Linked DNA regions of Enhydrobacter sp.. Each later gene encodes a partner of the first gene's protein in a complex. Links are inferred from orthologs where the notes say so. Each region holds a gene or a part of one and is shown on either strand. Other genes may lie near its edges. The genes, in order: dinB and dnaN.

Region 1 (6,644 bases):
GTGCCAGGCGAGCGCCGGATCGAACCCGGCGCGGATCGCCATCGCGGCCGTCGGCGAGGGATCGTAGCTCCGCCCGCTCACGATCACGTCGACATCGCCGCCGCCGAGCGCCTCCAGGAACGGCTCGGCGCCCATCTGCGCCACGATCACCGTGGCCGCCTCGATCTCGCGTGGATCGAGCGGCGGCACCGGTCCGAGCGGCTCGACCCGGCCGGCCCTCAGCTCGCGGCGGATATGATCCTTGTCGATGTCGGCGTAGATCTTCGCCAGCCTGAACCGCCAGCCGTTCCTGCGCGCGATCTCCGCGATCATGTCGCGGAAAGCATCGACATGCAGGTTGCTGCCATCGCCGCCGGCCGAGGAGATCAGGAGCGGCACCCCCGCTTCTTGTTGCGCCCCCAGCAGCACCTCGAGGTCCTTGATATAGGCCTCGCGGCTGCAGGTCATCTCGCCCAAGCCGAGCTTCTGCGGCCCCGAGTCGGTCGAGCCCGAATCGATGGTGATCGCGTGCGGCCCCAGCGCGAGGCCGCGCTTGAAATGATCGAGCGGGAAGCCGTAGCCCAGCATCCCCGACGGGGTGAGGATGCGGATCTCGTCGTTGATCGGCGCGGGCATGGCGGGCCTTCATGCGGACAGGTCAGCGCGGTTTTGAGACGGCAACGGCGTTCGTGCAAGTGCCGAAAGGCTTGGAGCGGCCGGAGGGAAGGTCGTAGGCTTCGCCGTCATGGCCGAGGCGGACATCCGCAAGATCATCCATCTCGATATGGATGCCTTCTATGCCTCCGTGGAGCAGCGCGACGATCCCGGCTTGCGCGACAGGCCGCTCGCCGTGGGCGGCAGCCGCGAGCGCGGCGTGGTGATGGCGGCGAGCTACGAGGCGCGCCGCTTCGGCGTGCGCTCGGCCATGCCCTCGGCGACCGCCCGCCGGCTCTGTCCCGAGCTGCTGTTCGTGAAGCCGCGCTTCGAGGTCTACAAGCAGGTCTCCCAACAGATCCGGGCGATCTTCCTCGAATACACGCCGCTGGTGGAGCCGCTGTCGCTCGACGAGGCCTATCTCGACGTCACGACCAACCTCAAGAACATGCCGCTCGCGTCGGAGATCGCGCGCGAGATCCGCGCGCGCATCCTCGCCGAGACCGGTCTCACCGCCTCGGCCGGCATCTCCTACAACAAGTTCCTGGCCAAGCTCGCCTCCGACCATCGCAAGCCCAACGGCCAGTTCGTGATCCGGCCGGAGAAGGGACCGGCCTTCGTGGAAGGCCTGCCGGTCGGCAAGTTCCATGGCGTCGGCCCGGCCACCGAGGCCAAGATGAAGAGGCTCGGCATCCACACCGGCGCCGATCTCAAGGCGCAGTCGCTGGAGTTCCTGCAGCGCTATTTCGGCAAGTCGGGGACGTATTACCACGCCATCGCCCGCGGGCAGGACGGCCGCCGCGTGGTGCCCGACCGGCCGCGCAAGTCGGTCGGCTCGGAGACCACCTTTGCGCAGGATCTCGGCCGGCCGATCGATATCGAGGAGGGCGTGCTGTCGGTGCTGGGGGATGTCTGGGGATACTGCGAGCGCACCGGCGTGGCCGGCCGCACCGTGACGGTGAAGATCAAGTACGCCGACTTCCAGATCGTCACCCGCAGCCGGACGCTGCCCGCGCCGGTGGCGAGCCGGGCCGAGCTCGAACAGGCGAGCGTCGAGCTCGTGCGCACGATCTTTCCGCTCGAGAAGAAGGTGCGTCTTCTGGGTGTGTCGCTGTCGAACATGGGAATGCGTGTCGGGTCCGCACCGCCGCAACTCACGCTGGGCCTCTAGGGCAGCGGCGGGATGATCGACAAGCTCGAATACCTGCTGGCGCTCGCCCGGGAGCGCAATTTCGGCCGGGCGGCCGAGCAATGCGGCGTCACGCAGCCGACCTTCTCGGCCGGCATCAAGCAGCTCGAGGATACGCTCGGCGTCATGCTGGTGCAGCGCACGTCCCGCTTCCTGGGTTTCACCGCCGAGGGCGAGCGCGTCCTCGACTGGGCGCGCGGCATCGTCGCCGACGCCCGCGCCATGCGCCAGGAGGTGCAGACCCTGAAGAAGGGTCTGGCCGGCCATCTCAGGATCGCGGCCATCCCGACCGCGCTCGCCATGGTCCCGGCGCTCACCACGCCCTATCGCGCGCGCCATCCCAACGTGAAGTTCACCATCCTGTCGCGCACCTCGATCGAGGTGCTGTCGATGCTCGACAATCTCGAGGTCGACGCGGGCCTCACCTATATCGACAACGAGCCGCTCGGCCGCATGCGCGCGGTTGCGCTCTACAACGAGCAGTACCGCCTGCTCACGTCGGCCGAAAGCCCGCTCGGCAACCACGATCGCGTCACCTGGGCCGAGGTCGCCCGGATCCCGCTTTGCCTGCTGACACCGGACATGCAGAACCGACGCATCATCGACGGGCTGCTGCACGCCGCCGGCGGCGCGGCCGAGCCGACGCTCGAATCGAACTCGATGATCGTCCTGTTCTCCCATGTGCGCACCGGCCGCTGGGCGAGCGTCATGCCCGAGAAGCTGGCCGAGACCTTGGGGCTCACCGAGCGGCTGCGCTCCATCCCCATTGTCGAACCCGAGGCCGTTCACCAGATCGGACTGGTCGTGCCGCCCCGGGAGCCGATGACGACCCTGGTCTCGGCTCTGGTCACCGAGGCGCGCCGACTGGCAAAAGCGCTGGCACAATAGATTTAGGCAACGATAGGCTTTATCCCCAAGGTCTTGTGTTCGACTATAGTCGAATAAGGGGATAGTCGGTCTGATCAATTGAATTGTTCTATTGCAGCATCAAAGAGCTTTATTGAGCACGACTGCCTGGAACGTTCATTGTCTACGAACCACCGCCCTTGAGGACGGAGAGGCCGATGAACGCGGCATGGAACGAAGCGCAAGCCTTGGAGATCGTCCGTCGCCATGACGATCGGGAAGGGCCGTTGTTGCCGATCCTGCACGACATCCAGGCGACGTTCGGCTGCGTGCCGATCGAGGCCATCCGTCTCATTGCCGGCGAGCTCAATCTCACCCGTGCCGAGGTGCACGGCGTCGTCTCATTCTATCACGATTTCCGCGACCGGCCGGCGGGCCGGCATGTGCTGAAGCTCTGCCGCGCCGAGGCTTGTCAGTCGATGAATGGCGAGGCGGTCGCCCAACAGGTGCTCGAGCGCTTCGGGGTCGGCTGGGGTGAGACCGCACCCGACGGATCGGTGACGGTGGAAGCCGTCTATTGCCTGGGCCTCTGCGCCTGCGCGCCTTCCGCGATGCTCGACGACGAGCCGAGGGCCCGCCTCGATCCGACCGTGATCGAGGAGATCGCGCGCGAGGTCGGGCGATGACGCGGCGCCTTTTCGTGCCGCGCGATGCGGGCGCCCGCGCGGTCGGCGCCGACCGCGTGGCGGCGGCGCTCGAGGCGGAGGCGAGGCGCCTCGGACAGGCGGTCGAGATCGTGCGCACAGGGTCGCGCGGGCTGTTCTGGCTGGAACCCATGATCGAGGTGGAGACGCCGGCCGGCCGCATCGCCTTCGGGCCGGTCACGCCGCGCGACGTGCCGGAATTGATGGCGGCCGATTTCAGCGCCGGCCACCGCCTGCATCTCGGACGGCCGGAGGGGCTTCCTTTCCTGAAGCGGCAGACGCGCATCACCTTCGCCCGTTGCGGCATCGTCGACCCGCTGTCCCTCGCCGACTATCGCTCGCACGGCGGCTGGCGCGGCCTTGAGCGCGCGAAGAGTCTCGGCGCGGCGAAGACAATCGAGGAAGTGACCGGATCCGGTCTGCGCGGCCGCGGCGGCGCCGGCTTCCCGACCGGCGTCAAGTGGAAGACCGTCGCCGACACGGTGGCCGACCGGAAATACATCGTCTGCAACGCCGACGAGGGCGATTCCGGCACCTACGCCGACCGCATGATCATGGAGGGCGATCCCTTCCTGCTGATCGAAGGCATGGCGATCGCGGGCTTCGCCGTCGGCGCGACCAGGGGCTACGTCTATATCCGCTCCGAATATCCCGATGCGGTGCGTACGATGGAGCGTGCCATCGCCCTCGCTGAAGCCGATGGGTTGCTGGGACCGGACGCGAAGTTCGACATCGAGGTGCGCGTTGGCGCTGGCGCCTATGTCTGTGGCGAGGAAACCTCGCTGCTCGACAGCCTCGAAGGCAGGCGCGGCCAGGTACGCGCCAAGCCGCCGCTGCCGGCGCACAAGGGTCTGTTCGGCAAGCCGACGGTGGTCAACAACGCGATCTCGCTCGCCACGGCCCCGGCGATCCTGGCCGACGGCGCAGATGCGTATGCGGCACTGGGCTTCGGCCGTTCGCGCGGCACCATGCCGATCCAGCTCGCCGGCAATGTCAGGTACGCGGGCCTGTTCGAGGCGCCGTTCGGCCTGAGCCTGGGCGAGCTCGTGGAGGAGATCGGCGGCGGCACGCGAAGCGGCCGTCCGATCCGTGCGGTGCAGGCCGGCGGGCCGCTCGGCGCCTATTTCCCGCGCCGCCTGTTCGACACGCCCTACGACTACGAGGCCTACGCCGAGCTCGACGGGCTGATCGGCCATGGCGGCCTGGTGGTGTTCGACGACACCGTCGACATGGCGCACCAGGCGCGCTTCGCCCTCGAGTTCTGCGCCCTCGAATCCTGCGGCAAGTGCACGCCCTGCCGGCTGGGCTCCGTACGCGGCATGGAGACCATGGACCGGATCATTCGCGGCGAGCGGCGCGACGCCAACCTCGCGCTGATCGAGGATCTCTGCCAGACCCTGAAGTTCGGCTCGCTCTGTGCCCTGGGCGGCTTCACGCCCTATCCCGTGATGAGCGCCATCAAGCACTTTCCCGAGGATTTCGACCGCCCGCGGCTTGCGGCCGCAGCGGCGGACTAGAGGACATGGCCATGTCACTCATCGTCGAAACAGACTACGGAACCCCCGTCAGCCGGGCGGCGGAGCAAGTCGCGCTCACGATCGATGGCAAGGGCGTCACCGTGCCCGCCGGCACCTCGGTGATGCGCGCGGCCATCGAGGCCGGCATCGACGTGCCCAAGCTCTGCGCCACCGATTCGCTGGAGGCGTTCGGCTCGTGCCGCCTGTGCCTGGTCGAAATCGCCGGCCGTGCCGGCACGCCCGCCTCTTGCACGACGCCGGTCGCGCCGGACATGGTCGTCTCGACCAGGAGTGAGCGCCTGACCCGGATCCGACGTGGCGTCATGGAGCTCTATCTCTCGGATCATCCGACCGGGGCCGCCGGCGACGACCTGAAGGAGATGGCCGAGGCGGTGGGTGTCGGCGAGGTGAGGTACGGTCGCGACGGCGCCAATCACCTGAGCGAGGCGAAGGACGAGTCCAATCCCTATTTCGTGTTCGATCCGGCGAAGTGCATCGTCTGCTCGCGCTGCGTGCGCGCCTGCGAGGAGGTGCAGGGTACGTTCGCGCTCACCATCGAGGGCCGGGGCTTCGAGTCCAGGGTCTCGGCCGGCACGCCGGTCGACGATTTCCTGAGCTCGGAGTGCGTGTCTTGCGGGGCCTGCGTGCAGGCCTGCCCGACCGACGCGCTGATCGAGAAATCGGTGATCGCATCGGGCCGGCCCGAGCATTCGGTGGTCACGACCTGCGCCTATTGCGGCGTCGGCTGCAGCTTCAAGGCGGAAATGCGCGGCGAGGATGTCGTGCGCATGGTGCCGTACAAGGATGGCAAGGCCAATCGCGGCCATTCCTGCGTCAAGGGCCGCTTCGCCTGGGGCTATGCCAACCATCGCGAGCGCATCCTGAAGCCGATGATGCGCGAGAGCATCGCCGAGCCGTGGCGCGAGGTGAGCTGGGAGACCGCGATCGACCGCGTCGCCTCGGAGTTCAAGCGCCTGCAGGAGAAGTACGGCCGGCTCGCCATTGGCGGCATCACCTCGTCGCGCTGCACCAACGAGGAGACCTATCTGGTGCAGAAGCTGGTGCGCGGCGGGTTCGGCAACAACAACGTCGATACCTGCGCGCGTGTCTGCCATTCGCCGACCGGCTACGGCCTCAACGCCACCTTCGGCACCTCGGCCGGCACACAGGACTTCGACTCGATCGATCAATGCGATGTCGTCATGGTGATCGGCGCCAATCCGACCGACGCCCATCCCGTCTTCGCCTCGCGCATGAAGAGGCGGTTGCGTCAGGGCGCGCGGCTGATCGTGATCGATCCGCGCCGGATCGATCTCGTCCGAATGCCGCATGTGAAGGCCGACTACCATCTGGCGTTGCAGCCGGGCACGAACGCCGCCGTCCTGAATGCGCTTGCGCATGTCGTCGTGACCGAGGGCCTGGTCGACGAGAAGTTCGTGCGCAGCTTCTGCGATACCGGCGCATTCGACTATTGGGCTGCCTTTGTGGCCGATCCGAAGAACAGCCCCGAAGCCGTCAGCGCCCTCTCGGGCGTGCCCGCGGAAACGATTCGCGGCGCGGCGCGTCTCTATGCGACCGGCGGCAATGCCGCGATCTACTACGGCCTTGGCGTCACCGAGCACACGCAGGGCACGACGGCCGTCATGGGGCTCGCCAATCTCGCCATGGCGACCGGCAATATCGGGCGGCCCGGCGTGGGCGTGAACCCGCTGCGCGGCCAGAACAACGTCCAGGGCTCGTGCGACATGGGCTCCT
Region 2 (6,839 bases), 340 kb from region 1 along the record:
CATCTGCGGCAAGGAGGCAAGCCAGGACGAGTTCTTCTTCACCTTCAACTCGCTGGTGGAGCAGAACAAGCAGATCGTGCTCTCCTCCGAGAAGCCGCCATCGGAGCTGCAGGACATCGAGGAGCGCATGCGCTCGCGGCTGGGCAGCGGCCTCGTCGCCGACATCCACTCCTCGACCTACGAGCTGAGACTCTCGATCCTGCAGACCAAGGCCGAATCGGCGCGCGTCCCGGTGCCGACCGCGGTGCTGGAGTTCCTGGCCCACAAGATCAGCACCAACATCCGCGAGCTCGAGGGTGCGCTGAACCGGGTCGTGGCCCACGGCCAGCTCATCGGCCGCGAGATCACCGTCGAGATGGCGCAGGACGTGCTGCACGACCTGCTGCGCCAGGCCGACCGCAAGGTGACGGTCGACGAGATCCAGCAGCGGGTCGCCGCGCACTACAACATCAAGCTCGCCGAGATGAGCTCGCCGCGCCGGGCCCGCTCGGTGGCCCGCCCGCGCCAGGTCGCGATGTACCTCGCCAAGCAGCTCACGACCTTGAGCCTGCCGCAGATCGGCAAGCGCTTCGGCAACCGCGATCACACCACGGTCATGCATGCCGTCCGCAAGATCGAGGAGCTCAAGATCTCCGATCTTTCGATTGCAGAGGACGTCGAGCTGCTCAAGCGCCAGTTGCAGGGCTGAGCCCGGCTTGGCGGGACGTTCGAAGCGGGGCCGCAAAGGCCCCGTTTCCTTTCCGGTCGCAAAGCCCTAAACGCCTCATATTGCGGGCGAAATTGCTTTCAGCCGACGGTCCCCGTGGTATACTTTTCAACCATCCTGCCGGGGCTTCCCCGCCGCCGGTGCGGTGGGCCCAGAAAACACCTCCAATCGGCCCCGATTACAGCGACCCAACCATGAAACTGACGATCGAGCGGGCGGCCCTTCTCAAGGCCTTGGCCCATGTCCAGAGTGTCGTCGAGCGTCGGAACACGATCCCCATCCTCTCAAACGTGCTGATCACCGCCCAGAAGGGCCGGCTGAGCCTTGCCGCGACCGATATGGACCTCGCCATCACCGAGACAGTCGACGCCAGCGCGGCCAAGACCGGCTCGACGACGGCACCCGCGCACACACTTTACGAGATCGTCCGCAAGCTGCCCGATGGGGCACAGGTCGAGCTCGAGACGGCGGCCGACGGCAACAGCCTGGTGATCCGCGCCGGCCGCTCGCGCTTCACACTGCAGTGCCTGCCGCCGGCCGATTTCCCGGCCATGAACGAGGGCGACCTGCCGCATCGCTTCCAGCTTCCGGCGACCGATCTCAAGGGCATCATCGATCGCACACGCTTCGCCATCTCCAACGAGGAGACGCGGTATTATCTGAACGGGATTTATTTCCATGCCGCCAAGGCCGCCGGCACCGACGTGCTGCGCGGCGTCGCGACCGACGGCCATCGCCTGGCGCGAGTCGAGGTGCCGCTGCCCAAGGGCGCCGGCGACATTCCGGGCGTGATCGTGCCGCGCAAGACCGTGGGCGAGGTGCGCAAGCTGCTGGACGAAAGCGACGGGTCGGTCGATGTCGAGCTGTCCGACACCCGTATCCGCTTCGCCACCGGCAACGTCACCCTGGTGAGCAAGCTGATCGACGGCACCTTCCCCGACTACGAGCGCGTCATTCCGACCGGCAACGACAAGGTCCTGAACGTGCCGTGCAAGGAGTTCGCCAACGCCGTCGACCGCGTCTCGACCATCTCGACCGAGAAATCGCGCGCCATCAAGCTCGCTGTCGGCAAGGGCGTCGTGACCCTGTCGGCCACCAGCCCCGACGCGGGCAGCGCCACCGAGGAGATCGAGGTCGACTACAAGGAAGCCGGCCTCGAGATCGGCTTCAATTCCCGCTATCTGCTCGACATCACCGAGCAGATCGCCGGCGCGGAGGCGCGGTTTCTGATGGCCGATGCGGGCTCGCCCACCCTCGTGCGCGACGGCGCCGACGAGAGCGCGCTCTACGTGCTCATGCCGATGCGGGTATGACGCCGCCGGCCATCAGCGCTCTCGCCTATTCTCCCGACGCCGCAACCGGCGCAGCGCCGGCCCTTCTGGCCGTGCGCCAGGTGCGTCTGACCGATTTCCGCAACTACGGTCAGCTGCGCCTCGAATGCGGTCCCGCGCCTGTCGTCCTGGTGGGCGCCAATGGTGCGGGCAAGACCAATCTCCTGGAGGCGCTTTCCTTCCTCGTTCCCGGGCGCGGCCTGCGCCGGGCGCGGCTCGACGAGGTGGCGCGCCGGTCGCGCGGCGGCGAGCCTGCAGCGTCAACCTGGGCGGTCGCCGCCACCCTGGACACGCCCGAGGGCCGGCTGGCCGTGGGCACCGGGATCGAGCCGCCGCGCAATGGCGGCGGCCTGGCGCGGCGGGCGGTGCGGATCGACGGTCGGCCGGCAGCGAGCCAGACCGCGCTTGGCCTGCATGTCGCGGCGGTCTGGCTGACGCCGCAGCAGGACCGACTGTTCCTCGACGGCGCGGGCGAACGCCGACGGTTCCTCGACCGGCTCGTGACGGCGCTGCATCCGGAGCATGCCGGCGACGTCGCGGCTTACGAGAATGCGCTCCGCCAGCGCAGCCGCCTGCTGGGCGAAGGCAACCGCGATCCGCACTGGTTCACCGCCCTCGAGGACACGATGGCCCGCCACGGCGTGGCCTTGGCGGCGGCGCGGGCCGATACCGTCCAGCGGCTCGATGCGGCGGCGCGGCTGGGCGTCGGACCTTTCCCGCGCGCCTCGCTGGCCATGGCTGGCGACATTGACGGCTGGGTCGCCTCGATGGCGGCGATCGACGCCGAGGACCGGTTGCGTGCCGAGCTGGCCGCCAGCCGCTTGCGGGATGCCGAAAGCGGCACCACATATTGCGGGCCGCATCGCAGCGATCTCAGCGTTCGCCATCTCGATCTCGACCTGCCGGCCGCCGACGGCTCCACCGGCCAGCAGAAGGCCCTGCTCGTGTCGATCGCCTTGGCCCATGCCCGCCTCGTGGCGTGGTCGCGGGGGCGGCCGCCGCTTCTGCTGCTGGACGAAGTCGCCGCGCACCTCGATGCGGAGCGCCGGGCTGCGCTGTTCGACGAGATCATGGCGCTTGGCGTGCAAAGCTGGATGACCGGCACCGACGCCGGCCTTTTTGGGCCGCTGGCCGGTCGCGCGCAACTCCTGCGCGTGGCCGATGGAACCATCGCGGCAGGCTGAACCCTTTTGGATCAGGATGATGAGCGAGAACGAGCAAGTCCCGAACGGCAACGGCAATGGCGAGGACTACGACGCCAGTTCCATCAAGGTCCTGCGCGGCCTCGAGGCCGTCCGCAAGCGACCCGGCATGTATATCGGCGACACCGACGACGGCACCGGCCTGCACCACATGGTCTACGAGATCGTCGACAACGCCATCGACGAGGCGCTGGCGGGCTACTGCGACCAGGTCGACGTGATCCTGCACGGCGACGGCTCCGTCACGGTGCGCGACAACGGCCGCGGCGTGCCGGTCGACATCCACCGTGAAGAGGGCGTCTCCGCCGCCATCGTCATCTTCACCCAGCTCCATGCCGGCGGAAAGTTCAACCAGAATTCCTACAAGGTCTCGGGCGGGCTGCACGGCGTAGGAGCGGCGGTGGTCAACGCGCTGTCCGAGCATCTGGACGTGCGCATCTGGCGCAACGGCAAGGAACATTTCGTGCGCTTCCGCAACGGCGATCCGGAGGGGGATCTCGGGGTCGTGGGCGATGCGCCCGAGGGCAAGCGCGGCACCGAGGTGACCTTCCTGCCCTCGCCGGAAGTGTTCAGCCAGACCGAGTTCGACTACGGCACCCTCGAGCACCGGCTGCGCGAGCTCGCCTTCCTGAATTCGGGTGTGCGCATCGTGATCACCGACGAGCGCGGCGCCGAGATCAAGGTCACGGAGCTCTTCTACGAAGGCGGCGTCGAGGCCTTCGCCAAGTATCTCGACCGCAACAAGCAGGTGCTGCACAGCCCACCGGTCTCGATCCGCGGCGAAAGGGACGGAATCACGGTCGAAGTCGCCATGCAGTGGAACGACAGCTACCACGAGACGATGCTGTGTTTCACCAACAACATCCCGCAGCGCGACGGCGGCACGCATCTCGCCGGCTTTCGCGGCGCGCTGACGCGGACCCTGAACAAATACGCCGACGAGGCGGGCATCTCGAAGAAGGAGAAGGTGAGCCTCACCGGCGACGACATGCGCGAGGGGCTGACCTGCGTCCTGTCGGTGAAGGTGCCCGATCCGAAATTCTCCTCGCAGACCAAGGACAAGCTGGTCTCGTCCGAGGTCCGGCCGGTCGTCGAGGGCGTGATCGGCGACAAGCTCAGCCAGTGGTTCGAGGAGCATCCAGCCGAAGCGCGCAAAATCGCCACCAAGGTGGTCGAGGCGGCGGCGGCCCGCGAGGCCGCGCGCAAGGCGCGCGAGCTCACCCGGCGCAAGGGCGCGCTCGATGTGAGCTCGCTGCCGGGCAAGCTCGCCGACTGCCAGGAGCGCGATCCAGCGCTTTCGGAGCTCTTCATCGTCGAGGGCGATTCGGCCGGCGGTTCTGCCAAGCAGGGCCGCAACCGCGCCTTCCAGGCGATCCTGCCGCTGCGCGGCAAGATCCTGAATGTCGAGCGCGCCCGCTTCGACAAGATGCTGTCCTCGGCCGAGATCGGCACGCTGATCACGGCGCTCGGCACCGGCATCGGCGTCGACGACTTCACCTTGGACAAGCTCCGCTACCACAAGATCATCATCATGACGGACGCGGACGTCGACGGCTCGCATATCCGCACCCTCCTGATGACGTTCTTCTATCGCCAGATGCGCGAGCTGATCGACCGCGGCCATCTCTACATCGCCCAGCCGCCGCTCTTCAAAGCCGTCCGGGGCAAGTCGGCGATCTACCTGAAGGACGAGCGCGCGCTGGACGATCACCTGATCCGGACCGGGCTCGAGGGTGCGACGCTCCGACTCGGCGACGGTACCGTGCAGGCCGGCGACGATCTGCGGCACACGGTCGATATCGCCCGCTCCGTCTCGAACCTCGTGAAGCCGCTGGCGCTGTCGCGCCGCGTGACCAACCAGGCGGTGATCGAGCAGGCCGCGATCGCTGGCGCCTTCAAGCCGGACATCCTGGCCGATGCCGAGCTCGCGCGTCAGACGGCGAACTACGTCGCCCGCCGCCTGAACGCGGTGAGCGCGCCGCTGGAGCGCGGCTGGACCGGCGAGCCGACCGCCGATGGCGGCCTCGCCTTCAGCCGGCGCCTGCGCGGCGTGCAGGAACGCCACGTGATCGACGGTCCGCTGATCAAGAGCGCCGAGGCGCGCCGGCTGGATGCGCTGGCGGCCGACCTGCAGGCGGTCTACCTGCAGCCGGGTGCGTTCGTCGCCAGGGACAAGGAAACGCCGATCGCCTCGCCGACCGAGCTGTTCGCCGCGGTGCTCGAGGCCGGTCGCAAGGGCATGACCATCCAGCGCTACAAGGGGCTGGGCGAGATGAATCCCGACCAGCTCTGGGAAACGACGCTCGACCCCGAGGCGCGGACCCTCCTGCAGGTCAAGATCAACCATGCCGACGAGGCGGACGAGATCTTCTCGACGCTGATGGGCGACGTGGTCGAGCCGCGGCGCGACTTCATCCAGGACAATGCGCTCAAGGTGGCGAATCTCGATGTCTAGGCTGCTGGCGACCGCGGCAGCGATGCTCGCCCTGGCCGGGCCGGCGTTTGCCCAGACGGCCGGCAACCCCGCGCCCAGCACGCATCCCGGCACCAGGCTCAGCTTTCCGCCCAGCCTGGGCGGGGCCACGCTGGAGCAGAGCCTGAGCGAGGACGGATCGGTCGCCTATATGTACGGCATCAACAAGATGAAGATTTACGTCTACATCGAAGGGGGCCGACGCGTCCCGCCGGGCAGTGACGCGCCTATCGTCATGAACCGGTTCGCGGCCGAGCTGAACGAGGCCGAGACGAAGCTGAAGTCGGCCGGCTACACCCGGTTCGAGCGGCCCACGGTCCCTTCGTCCTGCATCTACGGCAGCGTCGCCTTCCGCTGCATTGTCTACAGCGTTCGGTCGACCGCCGGTCGCCTCTTCAGCAAGCTCCTGCTGACCGGCTACCATGACTACTTCCTGAAGATCCGCATCGACTGGGCGGCCGGCACGGCGACCCAGGCCGATGCCGACCAGGCCTTGCAGTCGTTTGTTCCAGCCCTGATTCATTGAGATACTTCGGCGTCATCCTGGACGCCGTGGCCGCCTAAAGCACCATTTGGGTCTGGGTGACGACCGCCACCAGCTTGCCCTCGGCGGTGGTGATGCGGGTTGTCCAGACCTGCGTGCGCCGGCCGCGATGGACCGGCGTCGTCTCGCCGATTACGGTCGCGCCGACCGGCGCCGGCCCGACGAAGTTGGTCTTGCTTTCGATCGTGGTCGTGCCCTTGCCCTCGGGCAGATTCAGCACCGTGGCGGCCGCGCCCAGCGTGTCGGCGAAGGCCATGATCGCTCCGCCGTGCAGCACGTCGGGCCGCGTGCAGAGTTCCGGCCGGACGACCATCTCAGCCTTCACGCCCGCCTCGCTCGCCGTCACGAACCTGAGCCCCAGGACCTTGGCGAAGGGCAAATGGCGGTCGTTGAGGAATTGAGCCTTGTCCATTGTCGTCTCCGTCTGGCTGGCTGGCCGTTGCTCCCATGCCGACGCCGCTCCGACAATTACGCTCGAGGTAATCGGCGGGGCCGCGGTGCGATGTTAGTCTGCAGGCCATGACGAACAATCCCCTGCCCACGACCTCGTCCACGCCCTCGGCCGTGCTCGCCAATCAGCCCG

The links.
Region 2: the proteins of dinB (region 1) and dnaN are in contact, whole or in part, in a solved structure (PDB 1OK7), measured with the Escherichia coli proteins. The link is inferred for Enhydrobacter sp. from one-to-one orthologs.

What each region holds. Positions count from the first base shown.
Region 1 is NZ_CP126889.1:1,785,462-1,792,105, reverse strand. What follows is about bases 1-2,764. They hold dinB (DNA polymerase IV), read left to right. Parts: upstream 1-724; coding sequence 725-1,804; downstream 1,805-2,764. Other genes in these bases: OJF58_RS09040 (LysR family transcriptional regulator), read left to right, coding at 1,817-2,710; OJF58_RS09050 (acyclic terpene utilization AtuA family protein), read right to left, coding at 1-615. Outside these bases: OJF58_RS09035 (formate dehydrogenase subunit gamma), read left to right, coding at 2,887-3,354; OJF58_RS09030 (NADH-quinone oxidoreductase subunit NuoF), read left to right, coding at 3,351-4,889; fdhF (formate dehydrogenase subunit alpha), read left to right, coding at 4,901-6,644. UniProt on the Escherichia coli protein: Poorly processive, error-prone DNA polymerase involved in translesion repair and untargeted mutagenesis. Copies undamaged DNA at stalled replication forks, which arise in vivo from mismatched or misaligned primer ends.
Region 2 is NZ_CP126889.1:2,128,723-2,135,561, reverse strand. What follows is about bases 1-2,959. They hold dnaN (DNA polymerase III subunit beta), read left to right. Parts: upstream 1-900; coding sequence 901-2,019; downstream 2,020-2,959. Other genes in these bases: recF (DNA replication/repair protein RecF), read left to right, coding at 2,016-2,959; dnaA (chromosomal replication initiator protein DnaA), read left to right, coding at 1-688. Also shown: more of recF, read left to right, coding at 2,960-3,221; gyrB (DNA topoisomerase (ATP-hydrolyzing) subunit B), read left to right, coding at 3,241-5,694; OJF58_RS10690 (hypothetical protein), read left to right, coding at 5,687-6,238; OJF58_RS10685 (PaaI family thioesterase), read right to left, coding at 6,273-6,668; OJF58_RS10680 (helix-turn-helix transcriptional regulator), read left to right, coding at 6,776-6,839. UniProt on the Escherichia coli protein: Confers DNA tethering and processivity to DNA polymerases and other proteins. Acts as a clamp, forming a ring around DNA (a reaction catalyzed by the clamp-loading complex) which diffuses in an ATP-independent manner freely and bidirectionally along dsDNA.